Regions from separate parts of the Dactylosporangium sp. NPDC000521 genome, predicted to be linked through region 2. Evidence: riboswitches for the same ligand, from Rfam matches in the RefSeq annotation. Region 2 holds a riboswitch; the other holds the start of a gene.
What was found. Region 2 has a riboswitch for glycine ahead of gcvP (aminomethyl-transferring glycine dehydrogenase). Riboswitches for the same ligand answer to the same signal wherever they lie in the genome.

Region 1 (7,140 bases), on a different contig from region 2:
CGAGCGCTTCGTCACCCCGCCCTTCGGCCAGTCCGTGATCGCGATCGCCCGCCGCCCCGCCTGAAAGTTTCGTCCCTCACGGAAATCGGCGCGGCCGCGCGGCGGCGAGCCAGGCGGCCGGGTTGGTGGTGGCGATCGGGTACCCGTACGTGAGGTCCGCGTGCCCCGATGACACGGTGTCCTCGGCCCACAGGCGTTCGCACCGCGAGCACCGGAACACGGCCAGCCACCGCCCCGGGTCGCTGGCGACGGGGTCCAGCAGCGGCCGGATCCGCGTCCAGTTGCCGGCCAGCCGCACCGCCTCCCACATCGCGCCGGGCGCCGCGAGCCGCTCGTGCCGGCAGCCGCAGACGAGCGGCTCGGCAAGGTACCCGTGCCGCCGCGCCCAGGCGAGCACCCGCGCCGTCTTCCGCCGCGACCGGTGCCCCCTCCGCTGCCGCTCGCTCGCCCACACGAGTACCGCGGCCGCCGCCGCGTCCACGCCCGGGTGCACGAGCGCACAGGCAAGCGCCTCGTGCGCGTGGTACGCCCCGGCGAACGCCCCCTCGGCCGCCCGCACCACCACCTCGGCCGGGTACTCCCCCTGCCGCGCGAGCGCCAGCCGGGAAAGTTTCGTGACGGTGGCCGGAAACATCCCGTGCTCGACGACCTCCCCGGGCGCTCCGAGCGCCAGGCCCCTCACGACCCCCAGCAGCCGCTCCGGCACCGGCGGCACATCCCCGGCCGGAAGGAACGCCGACCGCAGGTAGGTCAGCAGCTCCTGAGCCCCGGGGTCGTACCCGTACGCCGCCCGGACGAGCTTCTCCAGCTCCGGCCCGGCCGCCACCCCCAGCAGCGTCAGCCGCTCGAGCGGCAGCTCCCGCACCACCGCCCACGCGCCCCCGGCCTCAGCCGCGCCACCGTCGACGTCCAGGCCCCAGTGGCCGGTGTCCCGCGGCCGCAACCGCTCCACCGCCGCCCGCAACTCCCCCGCGGCAACGACCCGCTCCACCCGCCCAGTCTCCCACCCCGCGCCACCGCTCCCCCTGCTCCAGAACCGAGCGGTTCATGGAGTTCGCCGAGACCTGGGGCAGGAAGTACCCGGCGATCGTGAAACTGTGGTCCGGCGCCTGGGCGAGGTTCGTGCCGTTCCTCGCCTTCGACGTGGACTCCACCGGCGCCGGCCGAAGCCGGTGGAGTGCCGGCGCGGGGGAGGATCGCCGCCGGAAGCCGTCGCGGCAGCGGTGAGGGAATCACAGTTCAGCACTCGATGACGGTGACGGCGAGGCCGCCGCGGGCGGTCTCCTTGTACTTCACGGACATGTCGCGGCCGGTGTCACGCATGGTGCGGATCGCCTTGTCCAGGGTGACCTTGTGGCTGCCGTCGCCGTTCAGGGCGAGGCGGGCGGCGTTGATGGCCTTCACGCTGGCGATGGCGTTGCGTTCGATGCACGGGATCTGGACGAGGCCGCCCACCGGGTCGCAGGTGAGGCCCAGGTTGTGCTCCAGGCCGATCTCGGCCGCGTTCTCGACCTGGGCGGGGGTGCCGCCGAGGACCTCGCACAGGCCGGCCGCGGCCATCGCGCACGCCGAGCCCACCTCGCCCTGGCAGCCCACCTCCGCGCCGGAGATGGAGGCGTTGCCCTTGATGAGGATGCCGATGGCGGCGGCGGTGAGGAGGAAGCGGGCGACGCCGTCGTCGGTGGCGCCGGGGACGAACCGCGTGTAGTAGTGCAGGACGGCGGGGATGATGCCGGCGGCGCCGTTGGTGGGGGCGGTGACGACGCGGCCGCCGGAGGCGTTCTCCTCGTTGACGGCGAGGGCGTAGAGGTTCACCCAGTCGAGGACCTTCAGCGGGTCGGCGTCGCCGGCGGAGGCCTTCAGTTCGCGGTACAGCGCCGGCGCCCGCCGCGGCACGCGCAGCCCGCCCGGCAGGACACCGTCGCGGGAGCAGCCCCGGTCGACGCACGCCCGCATGACGGACCACAGGTGCAGCAGCCCGGCCCGGGTCTCGGTGTCGGGGCGCCAGGCGCGTTCGTTGGCGTACATGACGGAGCTCACCGGCAGGTCCAGCGAAGCGCACAGGGCCAGCAGCTCGGCACCGGTCGCGAACGGGTGCGGCAGCCGCGTGGTGTCGGGCACGATCCCGGTGTCGCCGACCACGAACCCGCCGCCGACGGAGAAGTACGTCCGCTCGGACAGCAGCGCGCCGTCGGCGGAGAAGGCGGAGAACCGCATGCCGTTCGGGTGTTCGGGCAGCGACTTGCGCCGGTGCAGGACGACGTCGTCGTCGACGGAGAACGCGACGGAGCGGCCGGCGGCGAGCGTGAGCCGGCCGGTGCGGCGGATGTCGTCGACGCGTTCGTCGGCGGTGTCGGTGTCGACGGTCGCCGGGTCCTCGCCGAGCAGGCCGAGGACGACGGCCTTCGCGGAGCCGTGGCCGTGGCCGGTGGCGCCGAGCGAGCCGAACAGCTCCGCCCGCACCCGGGCGACCGGCAGCGGGTCCAGCGCCGACGCGAAGCGGCGGGCGGCGCGCATCGGGCCGACGGTGTGGGACGACGACGGGCCGATGCCGACGGAGTACAGGTCGAACGCGCTCAGCGCCACCCGGCTCACCCGACCAGGGCGGCGTAGGCGGCGGCGTCGAGCAGCTCGGGGACGGCGCCCGTGAGGCGGAGCGTGAAGAGCCAGCCGCGCCGGTACGGGTCGTCGTTGACCACTCCCGGCTCGGTGACGATGAGCGGGTTGACCGAGACGACGACGCCGTCGGCGGGCGCGAGGAGGTCGCTGACGGACTTCGTCGACTCGATCTCCCCGCACGGCTGGCCGGCGGTGACCAGCGTGCCGATCTCGGGCAGCTGCACATGGACGACGTCGCCGAGCGCGGACGCGGCGAACGCGGTGATGCCGACGACACCGTCGGAGAACCACTCGTGGTCGCGCGTGTAGGACAGGTGCGGCGGGATCGCGGACATGACACTCACCTCAGACGGGTGCGGCGAAAACGAGGACCTGACGGGGTGCGGCGGGATCGAAGACCTGACGGGGTGCGGCGGGGTCGAAGACCTGACGGGGTGCGGCGGGGTCGAAGACCTGACGGGGTGCGGCGGGACGGAGGACCTGACGGAGTGCGGCGGGACGGAGGACCTGGCGGAGTGCGGCGGGGTCAAGGGCATGGCGGGGTGCGGCGGGGTCGACGGCACGGCGCTCACCGCCGAGACCGGTAGAAGGGCAGCTCGACGACGGTGGCGTCGACGCGCGTGCCGCGGACGTCGACGGCGAGCCGGGTCCCTGGCGCGGCGAGGGCCGGCGGCACGTACGCCATCGCGACGGGATGGCCGAGGGTCGGCGACAGCGCGCCGCTGGTGACGGTGCCGGCCGCCGCGCCGGTCGCCGGGTCGAGCACCGGGTAGCCGGCCCGAGGCGCCCGCCGGGATCCGGTGACGAGCCCGGCCAGCACGTCGACCGGCGCCGAGCCGCGCCGGCGGCGCAGTGCGGCGGCGCCGACGAAGTCGCGTTTGGTGAAGTCGACGAGGCGGGAGAGGCCGGCCTGCAGCGGGGTCCGTCCGACGGACAGTTCGTGCCCGTACAGAAGCATCCCGGCCTCGAGGCGCAGCGTGTCGCGGCAGGCGAGCCCCGCCGGTGCCGGTCCGCGGCCGAGCAGCGTCCGCCACACGGCGACGGCGTCATCGGGGCGGCAGTAGAGCTCGAAGCCGTCCTCGCCGGTGTACCCGGTCCGCGCCAGCAGCACGTCCCGCCCGGCGAGCGAGAAGGGGCGGATCGCGTAGTACGGCAGCGGGCCCGGGTCGACCATCGCCGCCGCCGCGGGCCCCTGGACGGCGATGATCGCCCAATCGGCCGACGTGTCGCGGACGGTGACGTGGAAGCCGTCGGCGTGCTCGCGGAGCATCGCGAAGACGACGGCGGTGTTGGCGGCGTTCGCGACGACCAGGTAGTGCCGCTCCGCGAGGCGGTGCACGACGAGGTCGTCGAGGACCCCGCCGGTGTCGTGGCACAGCATCGTGTACCGGGCGCGCCCCACCCCGGCCGCCGACAGCCTGCCGACGAGCGCGAAGTCGAGGAACCGGTCCGCCTCGGCGCCGGTGACCTCGAGCTGGCCCATGTGCGACAGGTCGAACAGCCCCGCGGCGCGCCGCACCGCATGGTGCTCGGCGAGATCCCCCTGATAGCGCAGCGGCATGCGCCAGCCGGCGAAGTCGGTCAAGGTGGCACCCAGATCGCGGTGCACGTCGAAGAGCGGTGTCACGAGAGGCTCCCTGGGTCCGGATGCCGTCGCGGACGGCACCCCTGCTGGGTGACCTCCCCGCTCTGTCATCGGAACCTGAGAGCTTCACCGCCCGCGAAGAGGGCGGTTTGCACCGTGGGCGCAGGACACGGATCGTCCTGACTTTCCAGAGTCGCCTGACCGCGGCGGTACCGATGCCTGAGAGATTCTGGGGAGAACGTTGCTCCTTCGGCGCCTCGGACTGACCGAGGGCTCTCCCGTCGCGGGTCGTGCAGCGCGATATGTGGTTGTGGTCAGGACCGTAAGTCCCGCCGCACCGCCCCGTCAAGCCCGGAAACGTGTTGTGACACGAGACCGGAGGGCGTCTGCCGGAGGGTGAGCGAACAGGCGGGAACGGCAGTGGCCCGCGACGGCGACCGGGCCGCGGTGGAGGTCCTCGCCGCGCGTCCAGCCGCCGCGCGTCCAGCCGGGTCACCCGGACGTGCGCATTCATTGCTGTCCATGGCGCGGGTATCATGTCGGTGGGAGCCGCACAGCGCCGCGGACAGCCTCTGAGCTGCGCCGCAGGCGTCGCCATGCATGCAGTTCGCATCGACGTGACGGAGTTCCCCGTGCAACTTTCAGCCCGTATGAGACCGTTCGCCATCGGCGCGGTCACCGCTCTGGCCGCCGCGGTGGCCGCGGTCGTCGTCGCACAGAGTCCCGCCGCCGCGCACGGCTCGGTCACCGACCCGCCGTCGCGCAACTACGGCTGCTGGGCCAGGTGGGGCAGCGACTTCCAGAACCCGAACATGTCCCAGACCGACCCGATGTGCGCCCAGGCCTGGCAGGCCAACCCGGACACGATGTGGAACTGGAACGGCCTCTACCGCGAGGGCGTCGCCGGCAACCACCAGGCCGCCATCCCCGACGGCCAGCTGTGCAGCGGCGGCCGTACGCAGAACGGGCGGTACGCCTCCATGGACGCCGTCGGCGCGTGGGTCGCCGCGACGAAGCCGAACAACTTCACGCTGACCCTCACCGACGCCGCCCAGCACGGCGCCGACTACCTGCGCATCTACATCACGAAGCAGGGGTTCGACCCGACCACGCAGCCGCTGACGTGGGCGAGCCTCGAGCTGGTCAACAGCACCGGGCGGTACGCGCCGGCGCCGCAGTACCAGGCGCAGGTCAACGCCGGGAACCGCACCGGCCGGCACGTCATGTACACGATCTGGCAGGCCAGCCACCTGGACCAGTCGTACTACTTCTGCAGCGACGTGATCTTCACCGGCGGCACCGGCCCGACCGGCAGCGCGTCGCCCTCGAAGTCGCCGTCGACGTCGCCGTCCGCCTCGCGGTCGCCGTCGACGTCCCCGTCGGCCTCCCGGTCGGCGTCGGTCTCCGTGCCGCCGGGCGGCTGCACCGCGACCTACGCGAAGGGCAGCGAGTGGAACAACGGCTTCAGCGCGGCCGTCACGGTCACCGCCGGCGGGGCCGGGACCAACGGCTGGACGGTCCGCCTGACGTGGCCCGACGGCCAGACGATCACCTCGTTCTGGAACGCGACGCTCACGTCCAGCGGAGCCGTGTCGACGGCCACGAACATGACCTACAACGGCAAGCTGAGCGCCGGGCAGTCGACGTCCTTCGGCTTCAACGGCTCCTGGACGGGCACCAACTCCGCGCCGGCGTTGACCTGCACCGCCACCTGACGTTGCGCGACACCTAACTTTCGAGATAGCTGTTTATTAAAAGCTTTTTCTCGGAAGTGTACGTGCATCGCCAGGTGCTCATTCAGCACGCTCACGTCGTGCCCGGCAACGGTCCGGAGTTGCCGGGCACCGACGTCCTCTGTACCGACGGCGTGATCACGGCTGTGGGCCCTTCGCCGGCCGCCCGCGCCGCTGCCTCGTGTGACGTCATCGACGCGACGGGGCTCACCGTGACCGCCGGGTTCGCCGCACGCACGTCGCCGGGCCGTGCGTGCGGCGACCGCACGACGAGGGGCTGCTCGGGCCGCACCTGCAGCTCGTGCACCTCAACGCGGTCACCGCCGACGACGCGAAGCCGGCACCGGCACCGGCACGGCCGTGGTCATCACGCCGACGGTGGAGGCGGTCATGGGCCACGGCGCGTCCGCGTACGGGCGGCTGGCGGAGGCGGGCGCGCGGCCGGCGTTCGGAGCCGACGTCGTCATCAACAACCCGCCGGACCTGTTCGAGCCGCTGCGGGACACGCTGCGCACGGCCCGGCCGGCGACCGGTTCCGCGTCGGTGCCGCCGGCCGGGGACCTGCTCCTCGCCGCGACCCTCGACGGTGCCAGGGCCGTGGGTCTCGGCGGCGTCGTCGGTACCGTCGACGTCGGCAAACGCGCGGACCTGCTGCTCCTGGACGGCCTCGGCCACCTGCGGGGCGACCGGGCGGGCGCGGTCGTCTCGTGCCTGACCGCGTCGGACGTGCGGACCGTGCTGGTGGACGGCCACGTGGTGAAGCGGGACTTCGCCCTGCTGGTCTGACGCGCTTCGACCGGGGGCGGGACGCGTGTCTGCGTCCCGCCCCCGGTTCTCGCGGGTGGATCAGAAGTTGTCGGGGGTGCGGATCCGGCCGCGGATGAAGGCACCGGAGGTGCTCAGCTGGTTCGGGTTCGTCCAGCTGCCCGCCGCGCACGTCCCCGGCTTGAACGCGGCGCTGCTCTCGTTCGCGTCCGAGTACGTCCAGTTCGCGTAGCTGATCTTCTTCGAGTCGAGCAGGTCCAGCCACGCGGCGCTGCTGTTGAGGTCGACATTGCCGCCGCCGGTGTAGGTGACCGTGCCGAACTCGGTCACGAAGAGCGGCAGCCGGCCGGCCGCCCGCGACACCACGTTGCGGTAGTTGTCCAGGTGCGACGCGGCGTAGAAGTGGAACGTGTACATGATGTTCTGCGCGTTCACCGG
Region 2 (7,140 bases):
TGGCTCGTTGCCGTGGTCGGGGCGGTTTTGGCCTGTCGTTCGTATTCTTGGTCGTTCGTGTTCTTGGGCGTTCGTTGTCTTGGTCGCCGCTGGCTGCGCGGGTGGGGCGGCCGGCGGGCGGATTGTTGGGGGCGGCAATTCGGTAATGCGGCAGGCGGGCATCTGAGCGGACCCGTCGTTCGGCCGTGTTGGTCGCGTCGTTCGCTTGGCGGCGGGACTGGATTGTTGGGCTCGGTAATTCGGCAATGCGGTGGTGCGGAGCGGTTGCCGTGCAGGAGCGCGGCGGGCGCGCGGGTCAGGCCGGGCGCTGGGGTGTCGACGTTGGACTGCGTGACCGCCTTCACCCCTCAGGACCCGGTCCTGCACCTGCTGCGCCGCGCCACCTTCGGGCCGACCCCCGCGAGCGAGGCCGAGCTGCGCAAACTCGGCGCTACCGCGTGGCTGGACCGGCAGCTCGCCCCGGCCACCATCGACGACGCCGGGTGCACGAAGCTGCTCGCCCGCTACCCGCTGAGCAGCCTCGACATCGCCGGCGTGCGGGCCAGGGTGAAGGCCGGCGCCATGAAGTCCGGCGGCTGGGACGCCATGCAGCAGCTCGGCTCCGCCGCCGTCGCCCGCGCCGCGTGGAGCAACCGGCAGCTGCTCGAGGTCATGGTCGACCTGTGGTCCAACCACCTCAACGTCACCTGCCCGTCCAGCGACGTCTGGGACAGCCGCGGCGCCTACGACACCCTGATCCGCCAGCACGCCCTGGGGACGTTCGCCGGCCTGCTGAAGGCGTCCGCGACGTCGCCGGCGATGCTGTCGTACCTCGACAACCGCAGCTCGACGAAGGCGAAACCGAACGAGAACTACGCCCGCGAGCTCATGGAGCTGCACACCGTCGGGCTGATCTACACCGAGGCCGACGTGAAGGACGCCGCGCGGCTGCTCACCGGCCTCACCGTCGACAAGACCACCGGCCTGTACAAGTTCGACGCGACCCAGCACGCGACCGGCGCCGTCACCATCCTCGGCTGGCGGCACGACAACGCGACCGCCGGCGGCGGGGAGGCGGCCGCGCTCGCCTTCGTGGAGATGCTCGCCCAGCACCCGGCCACCGCCGAGCGCGTGGCCCGCAAGCTCTGCGTCCGCTTCGTCGCCGACGACCCGCCGGCGGCGCTCGTGCAGCGGTTGCGGGAGGTGTACCTGCAGCAGAAATCGGCAATCGCGCCGGTGCTGCGCGCGCTGTTCACGTCGCCGGAGTTCGCCGCGTCCGTCGGGGCGAAGGTCCGCACGCCGTTCGAGGATCTCATCGGGACGGTCCGCCTGCTGGGCCTGCAGCCGGAGGCGTCCGGCACCGAGGGGGTCCGCGCCCTGTACAACTACCTCGTCGCCGCCGGGCACGCGCCGATGCGGTGGGCGCCGCCGAACGGCTACCCGGACGTCGCCGCCGCCTGGACCGCCCCGTCGGGGCTGCTGATCCGCTGGAACGCGCACCTGAACCTCGCCGCCGGCTGGTACCCCAAGCAGCTCGTGCGGCCGGCGTCGATCCTCGCGTCGCTGGTGCCGAAGCTGCCGGCCACGCACGGCGCGTTCGTGGACGCCCTCGCGACCCGGCTCGTCGGGCAGCCCCTGCAGGCGGCGCACACCGCGGTGCTGCTCGGCTTCCTGAACAAGTCGGCGTCGAGCCCGCTGAAGGCGACCGACCCCGCCGTCGCCGGCCGGCTGCCGCACCTCATCGCCCTGATCCTCGACTCGCCCTACTACCTGGCCAGGTGATCTTCATGATGGATTGTTGTATTGCTGAAACCGGTATGTCGCGCCGTGGGCTGCTGGGCCGTGCCGCCGTGATCGGGGCGGGTGCCGCGCTCACCGGGCTCGTGGGCGAGGGTCTCGCCACCCGGCTGGCGTTCGCCGGCACGCCGTACACCGGCGACACCATCGTCGTGCTGTCGTTGCGCGGCGGGTTCGACGGGCTGTCCGCCGTCGTCCCGATCGGCGACCCCGACTACTACGCCGCCCGGCCCACCATCGCCGTGCCGAAGGCGTCGGTGATCGCCGGGGACGGGATGTTCGGCCTGCACCCGGCGTTCGCGCCGCTGCTGCCGCGCTGGACCGCCGGCACCTTCGGCGCGGTCCACGCGGTCGGCCAGCCCAACCCGTCCCGGTCGCACTTCCAGGCGATGGAGGAGATGGAGCGGGCCGCCGCCGGCACGTCCGTGCGCACCGGCTGGCTGGACCGGATGCTCGGGGTCACCGGCGCGTCCGCCCCGACCGCGGGCGTCGCGATGGGCGCGACGTCGCCGGCCCGTGCGTTCGCCGGCCCGTCCCCGGACGTGTCGATGTCGTCCGTCGACGGCTTCAAGCTCTCCGGCAACGACGCCAAGACCCCGATGGCCGCGACGATCGCCAAGCTGTTCGACGGCGCCCCGGCGGTCATGGCCGACCCGGCCCGCGCCGTCAACGCCACCCTCGGCACCGTCGCGGCGCTCGGCGCGTACACCCCGGCGGCGACCTACCCGTCGACCGCCCTCGGCAAGGCGCTGTGCGACGTCGCGCGCCTCGTGAAGGCGAACGTCGGCCTGATGGCGGCCACCGTCGACTTCGGTGACTGGGACATGCACGAGGGCCTCGGCGGCCCCGTGAAGGGCCAGCGGATGCACGAGCACCTGTCGGAGCTCGCCCTCGCCCTGGCGGCGTTCGCGACCGACCTCGGCGACGCCTTCAACCGCGTCACGCTGGTCACGCTCAGCGAGTTCGGCCGGCGCGTCGCGGAGAACGGCTCCCGCGGCGTCGACCACGGCAACGGCAACGCCATGCTCCTGCTCGGCGGCAACGTCCGTGGCGGCCGGGTCCACGGCATCTGGCCCGGCCTCGCCCCGGCCAAGCTCACCGCCGGCGACCTCGCCTCCACCACCGACTACCGGTCGGTGATCGGTGAGCTCCTCCAGCGCCGCTGCGGCGTCGGGTCGCTGACCGGCATCTTCCCGAACGTCACCCCGTCCTCGTACGAGCTGGCCACCGCCCGCCGCTGACCGAGATGCCTTCGAGCAGCAGGTCGAGGCCGCCGTGGAACTCCGCGTCGGCGTCGACCTGGCGGGCCGCCCCGCCGAGCTGCCGCATGTTCGGGAAAGCGGCGGGGTCGAGCGCGGCGATGGCGCCGGTGCCGGGGCCGGACAGCGGTCCGAGGTGCTCGAGCTGGATCGCGCCGATGAGGTACGACAGCAGCCCCCGCAGCGCGACGACCCTGCGCCCCGGGTCGGTGACGGTCTCGGCCAGGATGCCGACCACCGTCTCCGACCAGCGCAGGATGGCGGGCGACCGGTGCCGGTGCGTCATCGTCAGCGGGACGACGGCCGGGTGGGCGCCGACCGCGACGCGCACCCGCTCCACCATGACGGTGATCCGCTCCTGCCAGCCGCCACCCTCCGGCGGTGCGGGGTCCACGGCGCCGAGCACCAGCTCGACGACGAGGCCTTCGAGCTCGTCGCGGTCGTCGACGTACCGGTACAGGCTCATCGTGCCCATGCCCAGCTGCTGGGCGACGGCGCGCATGGTCAGCCCGGCCGGCCCGTCACGGTCGAGCACCGCGAGCGCCGCCGCGGCGATCTGGGCGGAGGTCAGTGATCGCGGTCGAGGCATGGCACTTGACAGCGTACGTCATACGCTTACGCTTGCCCGTAAGGGTACGTTGTACGCTTACGTTGGAAGGAGGGGTCATGCTCGTCGTCGATACCCGGCGCCTGCAGGTCGTCGTGGGGGAGCCGGTCGCCGTGCCGGACCCGACGCTGCTGGTGCACCTGCAGTTCCGCCGCTTCGCCGGCTGCCCGGTCTGCAACCTCCACCTGCGCTCGATCGTCCGCCGCCACGACGAGATCACCGCGTCCGGTGTCCGCGAGGTGGTCGTGTTCCACTCCAGCGCCGCCGAGCTGCGTCCCCATGTGGCCGGCCTGCCGTTCGCGGTCGTCCCCGACCCGCAGAAGCGGCTGTACCGCGAGTTCGGCGTCGAGTCATCCCGCCGCGCCCTGCTCAACCCGCGCGTCTGGCCGACGATCCTGCGCGCCGTGGCCCGCAGCACGTGGGCCCTGCTCCGCGGCCGCGAACGCCCGCCATCGCTCATCCCGACCGGCGGCCGCTTCGGCCTCCCGGCGGACTTCCTGATCGCCCCCGACGGCACGGTGCTCGCTTCGAAGTACGGCGACCACGCCTACGACCAGTGGTCCGTCGACGAGCTCCTGGCCCTCGCCGCCCGGGCCCGCTGACCGGAGGGGCGGGAACGCGGCAGGGCGGACACGGGGTGCGCGTACTGTGCGGGCGGGTCCGTGAGGATCGGGTGCCGACCGAGGAGGATCAGTGAAGCGCAGCGCCGCGCTGGCCGTTGTCGCTGTCATCGCCATGGGTGTGAGCGGGTGCGGCTCGTCAGGCAAGAAGGCCGCCCCGGCGGCCGGCCCGGCGAGCGCCGCGGCCCAGGGTGCCGGCGGGCTCGGCAGCGTGAGCCAGGCACCGTCGGCGCGGGTGTCCGCCCCACGGGCGTGCACGGTCTTCCCGGCGGACAACGTGTGGCACGCCGACGTGTCGAAGCTGCCGGTGCACCGGGACTCGGCGACGTGGGTCGGCAGCATCGGGGCGCAGGCGCACGCGCATCCCGACTTCGGCGCCGGGCTCATCGACGGCGCGCCGTTCGGGATCCCGGTCACGACCGTCGGGCAGGGGCAGGCCGGCGTGAAGGTCACCTTCGACTACGCGGACGAGAGCGACAAGGGCCCGTACCCGATCCCGCGCAACGCCAGGATCGAGGGCGGGCCGAACGCCGACGGGGACCGGCACGTCATCGTGCACGACACGGCGGCGTGCAAGGTGTACGAGCTGTACGCCGCGCACCCGAACGCGGACGGGTCGTGGAAGGCCGGGTCCGGGGCGGTGTTCGACCTGCGCCGCAACGACCTGCGCAAGGCCGGCTGGACGTCGGCGGACGCCGCGGGGCTGTCGATCCTCGCCGGGCTGCCGCGCGCCGAGGAGGTCGCCAAGGGCAGGATCGACCACGCGATCCGGTTCACCGCGCCGCGCACGCAGAAGGCGTACGTGTGGCCCGCGCGGCACGCGGCGTCCAGCAGCACCGACGCGAACCTGCCGCCGATGGGCGCCCGGTTCCGGCTGAAGGCGGGCGTCGACATCTCGAAGTTCCCGGCGCAGGCGCGGGTGGTGGCGCAGGCGCTCAAGCAGTACGGCGCCATCCTCGCCGACAACGGGTCACCGTGGTTCTTCTCCGGCACGCAGGACGACCGGTGGAGCAACGATCAGCTCAACGCGCTGAAGACGCTCAAGGGCAGCGACTTCGAGGCGGTCGACGGCAGTCTCCTGATGGTCGACGCGAATTCAGCCCGTTGTAAGCCGTAAACCTAGCGTCCTAGGAAGCGCTACGGGCTGTGGTGTGGGCCACGGCTGCGTGACCATGGTCAAAGAACCGGTAGATTAGGCATCGCCGGCAATACCCGCGCGGGAGAGATCGCCTGAGTTCAGGGCGACGCCGAAGGGGCAAATCCTCCCCGGAACCTCTCAGGCAGAAGGACCGCGACGGGTTGGCACCTCTGGAGGCCACACGACAGAGGGGGAGGGACGTTCGCAGCCCCGACCCCGGATCCGAAAGAGTGTGGCCAATGACCAGTTTCGCCAGCAGGCACATCGGACCGTCGCCGGACGAGCAGACGACGATGCTGAAGACCGTCGGGTATGACTCCGTCGAGGCGTTGATGACCGCGGCCATCCCCGGCTCGATCCGCTGGCACCAGCCGCTCCAGCTGCCCCTGGCCGCGTCGGAGGCGGAGGTGCTGGGGGAGTTGCGGGCGCTCGCGTCGGCGAACCGGACGCTCGTCAGCATGATCGGCCTCGGCTACTACGGCACGTACACGCCGCCGGTCATCCTGCGCAACGTCCTCGAGGACCCGTCGTGGTACACGGCGTACACGCCATACCAGCCGGAGATCAGCCAGGGCCGCCTCGAGGCGCTGCTCAACTTCCAGACGGTGATCACGGACCTGACCGGGCTGCCGGTCGCGGGCGCGTCGCTGCTCGACGAGGCGACCGCCGCCGCTGAGGCGATGACCCTGGCGCGGCGCTCGTCGAAGGTCAAGGCCGACGTGTACGTCGTGGACAGCGACGTCCTGCCGCAGACCCTCGCCGTCATCCGGACCAGGGCGGAGCCGCTCGGCATCGACGTGCGCACCATCGACCTGCGCACGGAGGAGCTGCCGGAGGAGTTCTTCGGCCTGCACCTGCAGTACCCCGGCGCGTCCGGCGCGGTCCGTGACCTCGCGGACATCACGAAGCGGGCGCACGACAAGGGCGCGATCGTCACGTTCGCCGCCGACCTCCTCGCGCTGTGCCTGCTGCGGGAGCCGGCCGCGTTCGGCGCGGACGTCGCGGTCGGCAGCGCGCAGCGGTTCGGCGTGCCGATGGGCTTCGGCGGGCCGCACGCCGGGTACATGTCGGTCCGCAAGGGCCTTGAGCGCACCCTGCCGGGCCGGCTCGTCGGCGTGTCGAAGGACGCGGACGGCGCCCCCGCCTACCGGCTCGCCCTGCAGACCCGTGAGCAGCACATCCGGCGGGAGAAGGCGACCAGCAACATCTGCACCGCGCAGGTGCTCCTCGCGGTCACGGCCAGCATGTACGCCGTCTACCACGGCCCGGACGGGCTGCGGGAGATCGCGTCCCGCACGCACGACATGGCGGTGCGGCTCGCGGCGGGGCTGCGGGCCGGCGGTGTCACCACCGAGCACGAGGCGTTCTTCGACACGGTGACGGCCGTGGTGCCGGGCAGGGCGAAGGACGTCGTCAGCGCCGCCGCTGACCGGGGGATCAACCTGCGGCACGTCGACGCCGACCGGGTCGGGATCGCGTGTGACGAGACGACGACGTTCGGGCACCTGCGGGACGTCCTGGCCGCGTTCGGTCTCGCGCACGTCGACGTGACCGCGCTGGACACGTCGGACGTGGTGCCGGCCGACCTGCGCCGCACCAGCGACTACCTGAGCCACCCGGTGTTCTCCACGCACCGGTCGGAGACCGCGATGCTGCGCTACCTGAAGCGGCTCTCCGACATGGACTACGCGCTCGACCGGGGGATGATCCCGCTCGGTTCGTGCACGATGAAGCTCAACG

Region 1: it holds a riboswitch for glycine, as region 2 does, so the genes downstream of both, gcvT (glycine cleavage system aminomethyltransferase GcvT) here and gcvP (aminomethyl-transferring glycine dehydrogenase) in region 2, are expected to answer to the same signal.

What each region holds. Positions count from the first base shown of each region.
Region 1 covers NZ_JBIAYW010000006.1:177,976-185,115, forward strand. Annotated here, with positions in the region: gene ACFY3L_RS21345 (methyltransferase domain-containing protein) at 1-64, shown strand, start outside; gene ACFY3L_RS21350 (hypothetical protein) at 77-991, opposite strand; gene ACFY3L_RS21355 (hypothetical protein) at 1,048-1,227, shown strand; gene ACFY3L_RS21360 (L-serine ammonia-lyase) at 1,240-2,586, opposite strand; gene ACFY3L_RS21365 (glycine cleavage system protein H) at 2,592-2,954, opposite strand; gene gcvT (glycine cleavage system aminomethyltransferase GcvT) at 3,188-4,246, opposite strand; glycine riboswitch at 4,402-4,495, opposite strand; gene ACFY3L_RS21375 (lytic polysaccharide monooxygenase) at 4,855-5,919, shown strand; gene ACFY3L_RS21380 (hypothetical protein) at 6,011-6,244, opposite strand; gene ACFY3L_RS21385 (amidohydrolase family protein) at 6,298-6,723, shown strand; gene ACFY3L_RS21390 (cellulase family glycosylhydrolase) at 6,784-7,140, opposite strand, start outside.
Region 2 covers NZ_JBIAYW010000001.1:717,303-724,442, forward strand. Annotated here, with positions in the region: gene ACFY3L_RS03400 (DUF1800 domain-containing protein) at 331-1,761, shown strand; gene ACFY3L_RS03405 (DUF1501 domain-containing protein) at 1,797-3,017, shown strand; gene ACFY3L_RS03410 (TetR/AcrR family transcriptional regulator) at 2,977-3,624, opposite strand; gene ACFY3L_RS03415 (peroxiredoxin-like family protein) at 3,702-4,244, shown strand; gene ACFY3L_RS03420 (hypothetical protein) at 4,336-5,379, shown strand; glycine riboswitch at 5,470-5,564, shown strand; gene gcvP (aminomethyl-transferring glycine dehydrogenase) at 5,640-7,140, shown strand, end outside.